3 regions of the Pseudomonas fragariae (ex Marin et al. 2024) genome follow, and region 2 is predicted to be linked to each of the others. Evidence: predicted binding sites of a transcription regulator. Region 2 holds the regulator's gene; each other region holds the start of a gene.
The links. Region 2 encodes FliA, which starts transcription of late flagellar genes. Its sites were predicted from a motif close to CTAAAGTTTNNNNNNNNNNNGCCGNTAA; they were not measured.

Region 1: AC54XV_RS11835 (methyl-accepting chemotaxis protein) is a predicted target of FliA. The motif match lies at 3,056-3,083, and genes of this name have one in related genera.
Region 3: AC54XV_RS20320 (flagellar protein MotY) is a predicted target of FliA. The motif match lies at 2,699-2,726, and genes of this name have one in related genera.

The regions. Positions count from the first base shown of each region.
Region 1 is NZ_CM184369.1:2,650,557-2,655,898, forward strand. Features, by position in the region: gene AC54XV_RS11810 (MFS transporter) at 1-70, opposite strand, end outside; gene AC54XV_RS11815 (DUF1289 domain-containing protein) at 176-358, opposite strand; gene AC54XV_RS11820 (hypothetical protein) at 361-732, opposite strand; gene AC54XV_RS11825 (SMP-30/gluconolactonase/LRE family protein) at 923-2,023, shown strand; gene AC54XV_RS11830 (DUF1206 domain-containing protein) at 2,132-2,968, shown strand; gene AC54XV_RS11835 (methyl-accepting chemotaxis protein) at 3,174-5,159, shown strand; gene AC54XV_RS11840 (substrate-binding domain-containing protein) at 5,178-5,342, shown strand, end outside.
Region 2 is NZ_CM184369.1:4,112,672-4,118,013, reverse strand. Features, by position in the region: gene flhA (flagellar biosynthesis protein FlhA) at 1-181, shown strand, start outside; gene flhF (flagellar biosynthesis GTPase FlhF) at 193-1,521, shown strand; gene fleN (flagellar synthesis regulator FleN) at 1,637-2,470, shown strand; gene fliA (RNA polymerase sigma factor FliA) at 2,467-3,207, shown strand; gene AC54XV_RS17670 (chemotaxis response regulator CheY) at 3,464-3,838, shown strand; gene AC54XV_RS17665 (protein phosphatase CheZ) at 3,858-4,643, shown strand; gene AC54XV_RS17660 (chemotaxis protein CheA) at 4,677-5,342, shown strand, end outside.
Region 3 is NZ_CM184369.1:4,692,105-4,697,446, forward strand. Features, by position in the region: gene AC54XV_RS20310 (hypothetical protein) at 1-19, shown strand, start outside; gene AC54XV_RS20315 (argininosuccinate synthase) at 403-1,620, opposite strand; gene AC54XV_RS20320 (flagellar protein MotY) at 1,741-2,643, opposite strand; gene pyrC (dihydroorotase) at 2,793-3,836, shown strand; gene rnt (ribonuclease T) at 3,833-4,510, shown strand; gene AC54XV_RS20335 (bacterioferritin-associated ferredoxin) at 4,720-4,938, shown strand; gene bfr (bacterioferritin) at 5,139-5,342, shown strand, end outside.

The DNA.
Region 1 (5,342 bases), 1.5 Mb from region 2:
GGACATCGGCAAGGAAGAAATTCAGGCTATCCAGTGAAAGGGTGTTGCGGCGATCTGCATGACTGACCAAGAGTGAGATTCCTGTAATTCGTCCGACCCCAGGCAACCGAGTCACGGGTAATACTGACCCGGGCCGTTTTAAAGAAGTTTCCGCACCCAAGATGAAATTTAGGCTTCAAATGCTCTTTTTCTGCAGGCTTTTCAGTCGCTGGGTCGCGCGTTGCACGGCAGCCATTTTTTCGGGCCGTTTCATGCGCTTCCACTTGCGGATATCGTCTTTGGTACGCCCGCAGCTCACGCACAGATCGCCGCTGAGCTGGCACACGGAAATGCACGGGTTTTCGATGTCCTTGGCCATGCTCAACCTCGGCTGGCGTATTTGCGTTTGATGCGCTGCTGCCAGTTGCCCGCGTTCTCGCGCAGGCACTGCTCTTCGCAGTCGACATGCACATGCGCCGCTGCATTCGACAGGCTGACCTGGGCATCGTCAAGTGCCTCTACCGTGAGACCGATCATCCGCTCGTCCAACCCGCGCTGCAGCGCAGCGTTCTTGTCGGCCAGCGTATCGAACACCCACACCACCTGCAGGCTGGCCGGGAACGCCGCGTAATCGACTTCATGAGTCAGCCAGCAGAAACCGGGCATCTCGGCCTTGGCGGTCTCGCAGGCGTGCGTCAATGCGCTCACCAGACGCCGATCTGTCTGGGCCTGTTCGCGTTTGCTGGAGGGCATGGTGGACCTTGGGGCGTTGAAAAGGAGTGGCGCAAGATACCTTATCGCGAGTGTGTGTCGAAGCATGGGAGGCGGTATATCTGCAGGCGAAGTCTGATCGCAAACGGCCATTATTCAAGCCGCCCAGCGGTATCTTGTAGGATGACGTGCGGCCGCAAGACGCGCGCCTTTCCGACAATAAATATAATGGATGCTCATCATGGAACTCTCATCATCAGGCAGCACACCCGATCAAAGCCGCAGGGGCTTTCTCAAGCAGTCGCTGGCCGTTTCGGCAACCGTTGCCGCCATTGGCGCATTGCCGCGTCTTTCCAGCGCTCAGCCGCTGACCCAGCGTTATCCCGACCCTTTGGTCAGTGTGCTGGACGACAGCTTTACCCACATACGAATATTCAATGCCAGCGTCGAGAAACTGGCCAGCGGCATGCGCTGGGCCGAAGGGCCGGTGTGGATCGGTGACGGTCGCTACCTGCTGGTCAGCGATATTGCCAACAATCGCATCATGCGCTGGGACGAGGTGACGGGTGAGCTGTCGGTGTACCGCGAGCACTCGAACTTTTCCAATGGCATGTGTCGCGACCGTCAGGGCCGGCTGCTGGTTTGTGAGGGCTCCAGCACGACCACCGAGGGGCGGCGCGTGACGCGTACCGAGTACAACGGGCGCATCACTGTGCTGGCCGACAGATTCGAGGGCAAACCTTTCAATTCGCCCAATGACATCGCCTGCAAACGTGATGGGTCTATCTGGTTCACCGATCCCACCTTCCAGGCCGAAAGCAACTACGAAGGTCAAAAGGTCAAGCAGGAGCAACCCTTCGGCGTCTATCGCATAGACCCCGCGAACGGCAAAGTCTCCAGGGTGATCGATGATCTGGCCGGTCCGAATGGCTTGTGCTTTTCGCCGGATGAAAAAACCTTGTATGTGGTCGAGGGGCGCGCCAAACCCCACGGCCTCATCTGGGCGATAGCGGTCAACGAAGACGGCACGCTGGGCGAGCGGGGCAAGCTCATCGAAGGCCTGGACTACGCGGCGATCGACGGCATCAAGTGCGACGAGAGCGGCAATCTGTGGTGCGGCTGGGGCGGTAACGGTGATCCCAAGGCGGATATGGAGAAACTCGACGGTGTACGAGTGTTCAACCCTCAAGGCAAGGCCATCGGCCATATCAGCCTGCCCGAGCGCTGCGCCAACGTCTGCTTCGGCGGGAGAGAGGGCAATCGGCTGTTCATGGCCAGCAGCCATTCGCTTTATTCGGTGTTCGTGAACGCGCGCGGTGCCACGTTTGCCTGACAGCGCGTGATCCGATGACGGCGTATGACACGACGCGTCGTCAATCGGGTCGAACCCCTCGGACTATGCCCGGTCTGTTCCTGTAATTACTTTCAGGGATAGTTATTTATGTCGGCGCAACGCGGCCTTGTTCTACTTGCGCGAGGCGGTTATGCCGCCCGTGGGGTTGTTTATCTGATTATTGGTCTGTTCGCGGTACTGGCGGCGCAGGGCTCCTCGCAGCCGGCCGACAGCCACAGCAGTCTTGAAGCGCTGTTGAGTCAGCCTTTCGGCGGCGTTCTGGTCGGAGTGGTGATCGTCGGTCTGCTGGCGTTTGCGGCATGGCGTGTCTTGCAGGCTACCCGGGACGTTGACCATCATGGCCGCGAATTCAAAGGGCTGGTGATTCGCGGCGGTCTGTTGGTGGGCGGCTTTACTTACGGCGCACTGGCGTTCTTTGCCCTGGGCCTGCTGGTCAGTGGGCTGAAGAGCTCCGGAGGCTCATCGGGTGGTGGTCAGGCCAAGGACCTGCTGGCAGCCATTCTGTCCTGGGATCACTCCAATCTGCTGGTCTATGTGGTCGCCCTGGTGCCCCTGGGGTTGGGCATTGTGCACATCATCAAGGGCTACAAGGCGTCCTTCGAGAAGTATTTCGAGGCCGATGAAGACGTCATGAAGTACGTGCGTCCGGTATCGCGCTTCGGCTTGATCGCCCGCGGCGTGGCGTTCATCGAAATTGCCGTGCTACTGGCAGTGAGCGGTTCCAGTTATCAGGCCATGCACCCGCCGGGCATGAAAGATGCGCTCAACGGTTTGCAGGATCTGCCCGCAGGCGGCCTGGTATTGCTGATCGTGGCACTTGGGCTGATTGCGTTTTCGGTGTACAGCTTCGCCCAGGCGGCCTGGCGCAGGATCAATATGGACGTGCCTGACGCGCCGGAGGCTGTAGCGCGCCATTTCCGCTGATCCCGTATTCTGGTAGAGGACTGCGTGACGTCTCAGGTCAGGCAGTCCCTTAGTGGCGCCTGCCAGTAAAAATAATGTGATCTACGTCTCAAGTCGTCCTTGGTGCGGCCGACATTCTCTTTAGCGCTGCGATCATTTTCCGGACTGACGTTCTCCACGCGGGCCCGGATCAGATTCAGCGCAATAAAAATAAAAGAGGATAGCCATGACCATTCTTCAGCGAGTGATCGGTGGGTTTGCTGTGCTGGTGTTACTGCTGCTCGCCATGGCAGGTATCAGCTATCAAAGCACCCATTCCATAAGCGATCGGATCAGCGTCATCACAGGGCAGTCCGCACCCTTGAGCAGGGCGGCGAGCGAGCTTTACGTGCATGTGCTGCGCGCCAACCAGGCACTGCTCGGGATTCTGGTCAGCACTGATCCCAAACAGATCGATGATGGCAAGCAGCCGTTCAACGACAGCATGACCCGGTTCAATCAGTTGCTGGACAGCACGCCTGCCTACATTGGCGATCGTGCCGAACTGCGCGACAACCTGAACCAGCAACGCCAACTGAGTGCGGCTTATGCCGAGCAGGCGCAGACGCTGATTGCCAGCCATCGACAGCACGTTCTGCAGGCACTTCAGAGCCGAGTGTTGCAGGGCTACAGCAGCACTCAGGGCGCGCAACTGACCGGTTATCTTCGTGACTATATTGCCCGCGAGCGCAACGCCGGCTCCGCCGAGACGGTGGCGGCGGGGGAAAAGCTGTTACTGGACGTCGGCAAATCCTACGAAGGTCTGGCTGCCCATGCCGCCACACCGAATATTCAGACCTTGCAGCGCGTGCTCAACCTGCAGGATGAGGTGATCAGCAGCCGCACACGGGAGCTCATCGCAGTCGACCCGCGCGCTGGCCGGATTGCCAGCGTGATGGTCAACCGCTTGCTGAACGACCTGACCGGCAGCGACGGCGTTTATCAGGCCTACAGGCAGGAAGCGGCACTCGCCGAGCAGGTCGACAAACAGCGCCAGGCAGCGGAAACCCGTCTTCAAGCAACGCTGGGCAAGATTGGCGAGTTCGGCAATCAGTCACTGGCGGTGGCCAACGAGGCCAAGGCCGGGGCTGATTCGACCATCGCCACCAGCCTCAGCCTGTTGCTGATCGCCTGTCTGCTGGCCGTCATGGCGGCAGCGATCATCGGCACATGGGTCGCCTTCAGCCTGCGTCGCCCTCTGGCGGCGTTCCGCGAGGTTTTGAAGACGCTCACCAGTGGCGACATGCGGGTACGTTTCGACGTCAGCCGCCGCGATGAGTTTGGTGAGTTGGGGGGTTATCTCAATGAATTCACCCAGTCGTTGCAACAGACGTTTCGTCAGCTGATCGGGTCGGCCGATGCCCTGGCGCTGACCGCCAGCCAGAACGCGCAGATCAGTGAGCAGACTACCCGCGTGGTCGACGAGCAGAAGGATCGTCTCAACTCTGCCGCGTCAGCCATGAATGAAATGGAAAGCACGGTCGAGGAAGTCGCCCGTCGGGCTCAGGACACCCGTGGCGCGGTGGACAGCACCAGTGAGTTGACCGGGAAAGTGCAAAAGCGCGTGGCTGAAACCATCGTCAACATTCGCCAGCAGGCTGAGCAGGTCAACAAGGCGTCTGCGGTGACCGACGAGTTGCAGAAATACGGGCAGAACATCGACGGCATCGTCGACGCCATTCGCACCATTGCCGAACAGACTAACCTGCTGGCGCTCAACGCAGCCATCGAAGCGGCGCGGGCTGGTGAGCAGGGCAGGGGCTTTGCGGTGGTGGCCGATGAGGTGCGCTCGCTGGCCAGTCGCACTCAGACCTCCACCAGCGAGATCCAGGAAATGATCGGGCAGATGCAGAGCAAGATCCATTCGGCGGTAGAGGTGATGAACGAAAGCCAGATCCAGTCCGACCATTGCGTGACACTGGCCTCCGGCGCTGATCAATTGCTGGTGGAAATGGGCGAGGCGGTGGATGTGATTCGCGACATGAACATTCAGATCGCTGCGGCCACCGAACAGCAAAGCGCGACCGTGCAGGAGACCAGTCGCATGGTCACGCACATCAACGATTCCGCCCAGCAGGCCGCCGACGGTGCCGAGCAATCGGCAATCAGCAGTCAGGACCTGTCGAAAATGGCCAGGGATCAGCGCGAGCTGCTCCATCATTTCAGCGTTTAACGCCCCGGGAGTCAGAACATGAAACAGTGGTTATCGATTTCCCTGAGTGCGAGCCTGCTGTTCGCTGGCCTGGCGCAGGCGGCCACGCCGCTGATCGGTGTAGGCATGGCCAAATATAACGACAACTTCCAGACCATCCTGCGCCACGGCGTGGAAAAACAGGTAGCCCTGCTGGACGCCGAC
Region 2 (5,342 bases):
GGCCGCCCAGCGTCAGGAGATGCAAGGGTTGCCGGTAATTCTTCTGGTAGCAGGGCCTGTCCGGGCGATGCTGTCACGATTTGGACGATTGGCTGTACCGAACATGCATGTTCTGGCGTATCAGGAAATTCCGGACAACAAGCAAGTAACCATCGTAGCGACTGTCGGGCCAAACGGCTGAGGTAGTGAGTCATGCAAGTTAAGCGATTTTTCGCCGCCGATATGCGTCAAGCCATGAAGCTGGTTCGCGATGAGCTGGGCGCTGAAGCGGCCATCATCGGTAACCGGCGCATTGCCGGTGGCGTAGAGCTGACTGCCGCTCTGGATTACAAGCTGTCCGCCCTGGCACCGCGTGTGCCGAACATGGAGCTGGAAGACGAGTTGCGCAAGACTCAGTCGCGTATCGTTTCCGCCCAGGCCGAATTGAACAACCGCAGCGACAGCGATGCATCGATCAACCTGCAGCTGTTTTCCGGCAAGCCGGGCAACCCTGCCGAGACGCACATCGAGCCGACACTCGAAGAGCCGCCGCGTCCATTCGCGTATGCACCGCCACAGGCCGCCGAGCCTGCCATTGGCCAGCGCGCCTATGACTCGATGCGCTCCGAATTGAACGGCCTGCGTGAGCTGCTGGAAGTCCAGCTCGGCTCGCTGGCCTGGAACCAGCTGCAGGGCACTCGTCCGCAGCAGGCCAACCTGTGGCGACGCCTGCAACGTGTCGGCCTGTCCGGCCCGCTGTCACGCGACCTGCTGTCGATGATTCCGGAGATCGACGAGCCTCGTCAGGCCTGGCGCATGCTGCTGGCGCACCTGGCCCGCATGATCGCCGTCCCTGAAGTCGAGCCGCTCGAAGAGGGCGGCGTGATTGCAATGGTCGGTCCTGCCGGCATGGGCAAGACCACCACGCTGGCCAAACTGGCAGCACGTTACGTGTTGAAGTACGGCCCGCAGAATATCGCACTGGTCAGCATGGACAGTTTCCGCATCGGCGCGCAGGAGCAGCTCAAGACCCTTGGGCGCATCCTCAACGTACCGGTCACCCATATCGATCCTGGCCAGTCTCTGGTTCAGGCGCTGGAACCGCTGCTGCGCAAGCGCGTGGTGCTGATTGACACCGCCGGCCTGCAGGCCAGTGATCCTGCGCTGCGCATGCAGCTGGAAAGCCTCGCGGGTCGTGGCATCAAGTCGCGCAACTATCTGGTACTGGCAACCACCAGCCAGAAGCAGGTGCTGACAGCCGCGTATCACAGTTACAAACGTTGTGGCCTGGCCGGATGCATTCTGACCAAGCTTGATGAAACAGCCAGCCTCGGTGAAGTCCTGAGCCTGGCGATCAGTCACGAATTACCTGTGGCCTACCTCACGGACGGACCACGCATTCCTGATGACCTGCATACCCCGCGTCGTCATCAACTGGTAAGCCGCGCGGTGAGTGTGCAAATGCAGGATGAGCCTAGTGAAGAAGCAATGGCTGATATGTTTGCTGACCTCTATCACACCCCTGGCAAGAGAGTGGGTTAAGTGATGGATATTATTGGAATGTCCCTGCGTCAACGGTCTGCCATGCGGTGTTCATTTGCGCACGTGCAGCCCTCGATGTGGTTTCGGTCTACGCAAGACAAGGTAAAGAAATAACATGGGCAGCATGCATCCCGTACAGGTTATCGCGGTGACCGGTGGCAAAGGTGGCGTCGGTAAGACTAACGTGTCAGTGAACCTTTCACTGGCCCTCGCCGAGCTCGGCCGTCGCGTCATGCTGCTGGACGCCGATCTGGGTCTGGCCAATGTCGACGTGCTGCTTGGGTTGACGCCCAAGCGCACGCTTGCCGATGTCATCGAGGGGCGTTGTGAGTTGCGCGACGTGCTGTTGCAGGGGCCGGGCGGGGTTCGGATCGTACCCGCTGCGTCCGGCACCCAGAGCATGGTGCATCTGTCGCCCGCTCAGCATGCCGGCCTGATCCAGGCGTTCAGCGAGATTGGCGACAACCTCGATGTGTTGGTGATCGACACAGCCGCCGGTATCGGCGAGTCGGTGGTCAGCTTCGTGCGCGCCGCTCAGGAAGTGCTGCTGGTGGTGTGCGACGAGCCCACGTCGATCACCGATGCCTACGCCCTGATCAAACTGCTCAACCGCGATTACGGCATGAACCGCTTCCGGGTGCTGGCCAACATGGCACAGAGCCCGCAGGAAGGGCGCAACCTGTTCGCCAAACTGACCAAAGTGACGGATCGTTTTCTCGATGTTGCGCTGCAGTATGTAGGTGCCGTGCCGTACGACGAATGCGTACGCAAGGCTGTACAGAAACAGCGCGCCGTTTACGAAGCATTCCCGCGTTCCAAATGTGCACTGGCCTTCAAGGCCATTGCCCAGAAGGTTGATACCTGGCCGTTGCCAGCCAACCCGCGGGGTCATCTCGAGTTCTTCGTTGAGCGACTCGTTCACCAGACCAGTGCAGGGCCTGTGCAATGACTGCGAGCGGCTACCAGATGTACAGCAAGACTTCCCGTAATTCACAATACGAGTTGATCGAGCGCTATGCGCCCTTGGTCAAGCGTATCGCTTATCATCTGCTGGCGCGCTTGCCGGCCAGCGTGCAGGTCGAGGATCTGATCCAGGCCGGCATGATCGGCCTGCTTGAAGTCTCCACCAAGTATGATTCCACCAAGGGTGCGAGTTTCGAGACCTATGCCGGCATCCGCATCCGTGGTGCGATGCTCGATGAAGTGCGCAAGGGGGACTGGGCGCCACGCTCGGTACACCGCAATACGCGCATGGTGAGTGACGCAATTCGGGCAATTGAAGCTAAAACCGGCCGTGACGCTAAAGATCACGAGGTTGCGGCCGAACTCCAGTTAAGTCTCGATGATTACTACGGGATTTTGAACGATACCTTGGGCAGCCGCCTCTTCAGTTTCGACGACCTGCTGCAGGACGGCGATCATGAAGGGCTGCACGAGGATGGCGCAAGCGGTTCGCTTGAGCCGTCGCGCGACCTGGAAGACGAGCGCTTCCAGGCTGCGTTGGCCGATGCAATTGCCAATCTGCCAGAGCGTGAGCGTCTGGTGTTGGCGCTGTACTACGACGAAGAGCTGAACCTCAAGGAAATCGGAGAGGTTCTGGGGGTCAGCGAATCTCGGGTCAGTCAGTTACACAGCCAGTGCGCAGCTCGTTTGCGAGGGCGTTTGGGGGAGTGGCGAGCGCGTTGACAGGCAATGTGCGGTCTATGGCCGCGCGTTGACTGCAAGCCGGCTGTGCAGAGCGTTACGTGGTAACAGGATGGACCCGTCAGAAGCCTGTCAGGCATTGCCTTGATGGGCTTGTTTCTCAGGTCTTTGCCTGTTGTTGTGCCAAGCCCGTCGTCGTTTCGTACAGCCGGGGGTGTGCTGTGCCAGTATTGAGTGAACAGCGTGTTCAGGTGCTGAACGCGTTAAAGACTGCTTGGAGGTCGAATTGGACAAGAACATGAAAATCCTCATCGTTGATGACTTCTCAACGATGCGGCGGATCATCAAGAACCTTTTGCGTGATCTGGGGTTTACCAACACATCGGAAGCGGATGATGGTCTGACCGCATTGCCGATGCTGCAGAGCGGTGCCTTTGACTTTCTGGTGACGGACTGGAACATGCCTGGCATGTCCGGTATCGATCTGCTGCGCGAAGTCCGCAAGGACGAACGCCTCAAGAGCCTTCCCGTGCTGATGGTCACTGCCGAAGCCAAGCGTGAGCAGATCATTGAAGCTGCCCAGGCTGGGGTGAACGGTTATGTAGTCAAGCCATTCACTGCCCAAGCCCTGAAAGACAAGATCGACAAGATCTTTGAACGCGTCAATAGCTGATGCAAGCCGCGAGGGCGCTATGGATAACAATGATTCGATGGCCGACTTTGAGTCGACCTTAAAAAGACACGCGCAGGAACTTGTCACCAGCCTTGAAAAGGGTCGTTTCGGTGACGCTGTGCAACTGATCCACGAACTCAATCAGACACGCGACCGCGGCCTTTATCAGGAAGTGGGCAAGCTGACTCGTGAGCTGCACAGTGCAATCGTAAACTTTCACATTGATCCGCACATGCCTCAAGCCGAGGAAGTGTCGCAGATCACGGATGCTACCGAACGCCTGTCGTATGTGGTGAGGCTGACCGAGAATGCGGCCAACCGCACCATGGACCTGGTGGAGGAGAGTACGCCGGTCATGAACGGCCTGAGTTCCGACGCCAAGGCGTTGAGCGACGACTGGGGACGTTTCATGCGCCGCGAAATCGGTGCCGAAGAGTTCCGCGAGCTGGCCAAGCGGGTCGATGGTTTTCTGACGCGTACCGAGAAGGAAACCCATCAGGTTTCCGCACATCTGAATGACATTCTGCTCGCCCAGGATTACCAGGACCTTACCGGTCAGGTCATCAAGCGTGTGACGCAACTGGTCACTGAAGTCGAGAGCAATCTGCTCAAACTGGTGCTCATGGCCAGTCATGTCGATCGCTTCGCAGGCATCGAACATGACGAACAATCCATCCTCGATGAAAAAGATCCTAAAAAACATCTCGCGCAGGGTGAAGGTCCGCAGATTCATGCCGATAAACGTGAAGACGTCGTATCCGGACAGGATGATGTAGACGATCTGCTATCGAGCCTCGGCTTCTAAGGTCTGTTGACGGTTAATTTTAGGGAGCACCCCATGAGCTTCGGCGCCGATGAAGAAATCCTTCAGGATTTTCTGGTAGAGGCCGGCGAAATTCTGGAGCAGTTGTCAGAGCAATTGGTCGAGCTGGAAAGCCGACCGGATGATGCTGACCTGCTCAATGCAATTTTTCGCGGTTTTCACACTGTAAAAGGGGGCGCCGGCTTCCTCCAGCTCCATGAGCTGGTGGAGTGCTGCCACATCGCCGAAAACGTGTTCGACATCCTGCGCAAGGGTGAACGTCGCGTTGATTCCGAACTGATGGACGTGGTCCTGGAAGCACTGGACACCGTCAACAGCATGTTTGGTCAGGTACGTGAACGGACTGACGTAACCCCGGCGACGCCAGAACTGCTGGCCGCACTTGCGCGGCTGGCCGAGCCACAATCCGCCGACGAGGCCGTTGCCCCTGAGCCGGAGCCGGTGGTTGAAGTACAGGCTGCTGCTCCGGTTGCAGAACCGGCGGCTGGCGACGAGATTACCGATGATGAATTCGAGCAGTTGCTCGATTCGCTGCACGGCTCCAGCCCGGTGTCTGCAGCGCCTGCACAGACGCCAGCAGCAGCGGCTGCGCCGGCGGGTGATGAGATCACCGATCAGGAATTTGAATCCCTGCTTGATCAGCTGCATGGCAAGGGCAAATTTGCGGCCGATGCCGCAACC
Region 3 (5,342 bases), 580 kb from region 2:
GGAGAGCGACAAGCTCTGAATAACGACGCAAAAAAAGAAGCAGACTGCGATACGTATCAGGGAGCCGATGGAAAACCCTGTTATTCCCTGCCCTGAACTTCCACAGCTGTTGTAGGAAAAGACTAAAACAAATACGCCCTTTTCGACGCTAATCGTAAGAAGGTCTTCAAAGATTCAATACTTGACGCGCCTGGCGACCGCTGCACGCTGAGAATGCAAGGTAAAACAGGCATAACCCTACCGGCATAAGGCTACCTTGCATCGCACATATACCCTGCCTATCAACCATTATGACGACACTGACTTAGCGTCTTTTTACATGACGCCCGGAAGGAATAACCCTGTCGATATTATTTGCAGTGCAGCCCTGAACGGGCTGCACTTGTCGAACAACTTGCTGTATCAGAACAGCTTGCGGCCCTTGTTGGCGGCAATCCGCATGCGCAATGCGTTGAGCTTGATGAAGCCCGCTGCATCGGCCTGATCGTAGGCACCTGCGTCGTCTTCGAACGTGGCAATGTTGGCGTCGAACAGCGAATCATCCGACTTGCGACCGGTGACGATCACATTGCCCTTGTACAACTTCAGACGCACAACGCCGTTCACGTGAACCTGGGACGCGTCGATCATCTGCTGCAACATCAGACGCTCAGGGCTCCACCAGTAACCTGTGTAGATCAGGCTGGCATACTTGGCCATGAGTTCGTCCTTGAGGTGGGCGACTTCGCGGTCCAGGGTGATCGACTCGATGGCGCGGTGAGCACGCAGCATGATGGTGCCACCAGGCGTCTCGTAGCAGCCACGGGACTTCATGCCCACATAACGGTTTTCAACGATATCCAGACGGCCGATACCGTTTTCGCCACCGATGCGGTTCAGGGTCGCGAGCACAGTGGCCGGGGTCATTTCGACACCATCCAGGGCAACGATGTCGCCATTGCGATAGGTCAGCTCAAGGTAGGTCGCAACGTTTGGCGCGTCCTCAGGGGACTTGGTCCAGCGCCACATGTCTTCTTCGTGCTCTGTCCAGGTGTCTTCCAGCACGCCGCCTTCATAAGAGATGTGCAGCAGGTTGGCGTCCATGGAGTACGGAGATTTCTTCTTGCCGTGACGCTCAATGGGAATGTTGTGCTTCTCGGCGTAGTCCATCAGTTTCTCACGCGACAGCAGATCCCATTCGCGCCACGGAGCGATGACCTTGACGCCTGGCTTGAGCGCGTAGGCACCCAGCTCGAAACGTACCTGGTCGTTACCCTTGCCGGTTGCGCCGTGGGAAATGGCGTCAGCGCCGGTTTCGTTGGCGATCTCGATCAGACGTTTGGCGATCAACGGACGGGCGATGGAGGTACCCAGCAGGTACTCGCCTTCATAGACAGTGTTGGCACGGAACATCGGGAAGACGAAATCGCGCACGAACTCTTCGCGCAGGTCATCGATGTAGATTTCTTTCACGCCCATGGCCTGAGCCTTGGCGCGTGCCGGCTCGACTTCTTCACCCTGACCCAGGTCAGCGGTAAAGGTCACCACTTCGCAGTTGTACGTATCTTGCAGCCACTTGAGGATTACCGAAGTATCCAGGCCACCGGAATACGCGAGAACTACCTTGTTTACGTCCGCCATGCCATCACTCCACCGGGTTGTACGGAAAACCGCTGATTCTACCGTTCAAACCAGCAAATTTACAGGGGCGCGACAGCTTGTGACGACAAGGCGACGTCTGACAGATGCTTTTTACAGGCTTTAAGAGGTGTGCGCTGCGCTGGCAGACGCAACCGGCACCGGGCGCTCATCGGGCGCAACACGCTCGAGGTGCACATTCACCCGACGGTTGCGCGCACGATTGGCTTCGTTGGTGTTGGGCGCCAATGGGTAACGTTCGCCGTGAAAGCGCAGGGTGATTTGCTGCTCGGGAACGCCCTGAGCCTTGAAATAATCCATGACCGCCAGCGCGCGACGGCGAGACAGGTCACGGTTGGTCAGGCGATTGCCGCTGTTATCCGAATGACCGTCCAGTTCGATACGGTTCACGGTCGGGTCAGCCTTCAAGTAGGCGACCATGTTATCCAGGCGCGCCTTGGCACGGGCATCCAGTTCGATACCGCCGCCAGGGAAACCCACTTCAGCCTGTTTGATCTGATCGAAGTTCATCGGCAGCAGCTTGGCAGTGCATGCCTGGTAATCGCTGAATGCCTTGCTGAACTTGACCGGCAGCAGACGTACCTCCATCTGGCCGCCATCCCGGGTGTAATGGCGAATCAGCGGACTGCGCCCGTCCATCAGACCACTGATCAGGCGGCCGGCCTGGGCCTGGGAGGTATTGAAGGGAATATCGCCATTGCTGACGCGCACTGATCCCAGGTTGATATCGCCGCGACCCGGTTGCCACGGTGCCGCAGCGGCCAGCAGCGTCGCAGAGCCGTTACCGAGCATGTTGTATGAAGCCTTGAGGCGAAACGTCGCCTGCTCGCCCGCTCGGCGCACGAACTCACCGGCCCCGAAGTCGGTGATCGGTTGAGTCAGGCGGCACTCGAACTGATCGCCTTCGACCTTCCACTCAATGCTCTCCAGACGCGTCTGGAAACTGATAGCCATCGCCGGGAGGCTGGCAAACATGCTGAGCAGGGCTAAATATCGCTGGCGCACGGGAGGCTCCACTGGAAATGAACGCGAAACAGAAAATTACCGACTGACAAGGGAGCTATCGGTAACTTCATGCAAAACTTGATAGCGGATGCCTGAGAGAGTCTTTTCCGGTAGCATTCCCAGCGAGTTTGACCCGCCTGGAATCCCCAATGTCTGACCGCCTGACCCTCCTGCGTCCCGACGACTGGCATATTCACCTCCGTGACGGAGCTGTCTTGCCTCATACCGTTGCTGACGTAGCGCGAACTTTTGGCCGCGCAATCATCATGCCCAACCTCGTGCCTCCGGTACGCAACGCGCAGCAAGCCGATGCCTATCGCCAGCGCATTCTGGCGGCACGTCCGGCCAGCAGCCGCTTCGAGCCATTGATGGTGCTGTACCTCACCGACCAGACCACGCCCGACGACATCCGCACCGCCAAGGCCAGTGGCTTCGTGTATGCGGCCAAGCTGTATCCGGCCGGCGCGACCACCAACTCCGATTCCGGTGTCACCAGCATCGACAAGATCTTCCCCGCCCTCGAAGCCATGGCCGACGTCGGCATGCTGCTGCTGGTGCACGGGGAAGTAACACGTGGCGAAATCGACGTATTCGATCGCGAGAAGGTCTTCATCGATGAGCACCTGCGCCGTGTAGTCGAGCGCTTCCCGACCCTGAAAGTGGTGTTCGAACACATCACCACCGGTGAAGCGGTGCAGTTCGTCAATGAAGCTTCAGCCAATGTCGCGGCGACCATCACCGCGCATCATCTGATGTACAACCGTAACCACATGCTGGTCGGCGGGATTCGTCCGCACTTCTATTGCCTGCCGATCCTCAAGCGCAATACTCATCAGACAGCCCTGCTCGACGCGGCCACCAGCGGCAGCGGCAAGTTCTTCCTGGGCACCGACTCGGCGCCGCATGCCCAGCATGCCAAGGAAAACGCTTGCGGTTGCGCCGGGTGCTACACCGCCTACGCAGCCATCGAACTGTATGCAGAAGCTTTCGAGCAGCGTAACGCTCTGGACAAGCTGGAAGGCTTCGCCAGCCTTCACGGTCCGGCGTTCTACGGCTTGCCCGCCAATCAGGACACCATCACGCTGGTGCGTGACGAGTGGACCGCCCCTGCCAGCCTGCCGTTTGGCGAGTTGACCGTTATCCCGCTGCGCGCAGGTGAAACACTGCGCTGGCGTCTGGAGGAACACGCGTGAGTGAAGATCATTTTGACGACGAACACGAAGGCCACGGCGGTGGCGGCGGTTCCCGTCACCCGATGGCGGCGCGCTTTCGCGGCTACCTGCCAGTGGTCGTCGACGTAGAAACCGGCGGCTTCAATTCAGCCACCGACGCCTTGCTGGAAATCGCTGCGGTGACGATCGGCATGGATGAAAAAGGCTTCGTGTTCCCGGAACACACCTATTTCTTCCGCGTAGAACCGTTCGAGGGTGCCAACATCGAAGCGGCGGCGCTGGAGTTCACCGGCATCAAGCTCGATCACCCGCTGCGCATGGCCGTCAGCGAAGAAACCGCGATGAACGACATCTTCCGCGGCGTGCGCAAGGCCCTCAAGGCCAATGGCTGCAAACGCGCGGTGCTGGTCGGCCACAACGCCAGCTTCGACCTCGGCTTCGTCAATGCCGCCGTCGCGCGGATGGACATGAAGCGCAATCCGTTTCACCCGTTCTCCAGCTTCGACACCGCCACCCTCGCCGGCCTGGCCTATGGTCAAACCGTACTGGCAAAGGCCTGTCAGGCTGCCGGCATCGACTTCGACGGACGCGAGGCGCACTCGGCCCGTTACGACACCGAGAAGACCGCCGAGCTGTTCTGCGGCATCGTCAATCGCTGGAAAGAAATGGGCGGTTGGCAAGATTTCGACGACTGACGTCGTTACGTCTGTGAATGGACCGGCCTTGCGCCGGTTTTTTCATGTCTGCAGCGGGACGATCCAGAGGGCGGACAAATGATGCGATTCTCGCGAAAGCAACCGCTCATCGCTCGACCTGAATACAACCCAAAACAGTTTTGACAAGCATTCTCATTAACATTAAGCTCCTCGGCACCAAGCAATAAACCAGCGACGGTCCATAGCTTATGTATGTTTGCCTCTGCCAAGGTGTCACCGACGGTCAAATCCGGGATGCAATTCTGGAAGGCTGCTGCAGTTATCGTGAAGTCCGTGAAACACTGGGTGTTGCGAGTAAATGTGGAAAATGCGCCTGCCTGGCAAAGGAAGTGGTGCGTGATACGCTGACCGAGCTGCAAACCAGCCATGCCTTGCTGGCCTATCCGGCAAAATTTTCAGCTGCCTGAATCCCCTCTTTTAAAGAACCGGACACCACGTCCGGTTTTTTTATGTCTGTAATTCAAGCGCTTAGCGTCAAGATGCGGAACTCAAACATTCTTATTCCTATTTAATTTCACTTATTATTCAACAACTTAGGTTTGACAGACGTTTAAGCGCAGCTCACACTCGGCACTTATATACACAAGCCACCGGCAGGACCTCGAACATGAAAGGCGACATTACCGTCATCCAGCATCTCAACAAGATCCTCGGGAACGAGCTGGTCGCTATCAATCAGTATTTCCTGCATGCGCGCATGTACGAAGACTGGGGTCTGAAAAAGCTGGGTGGCCACGAATATAAAGAGTCCATCCATGCGATGAAGTACGCTGACAAGCTGATCAAGCGCACCTTGTTTCTGGAAGGGCTG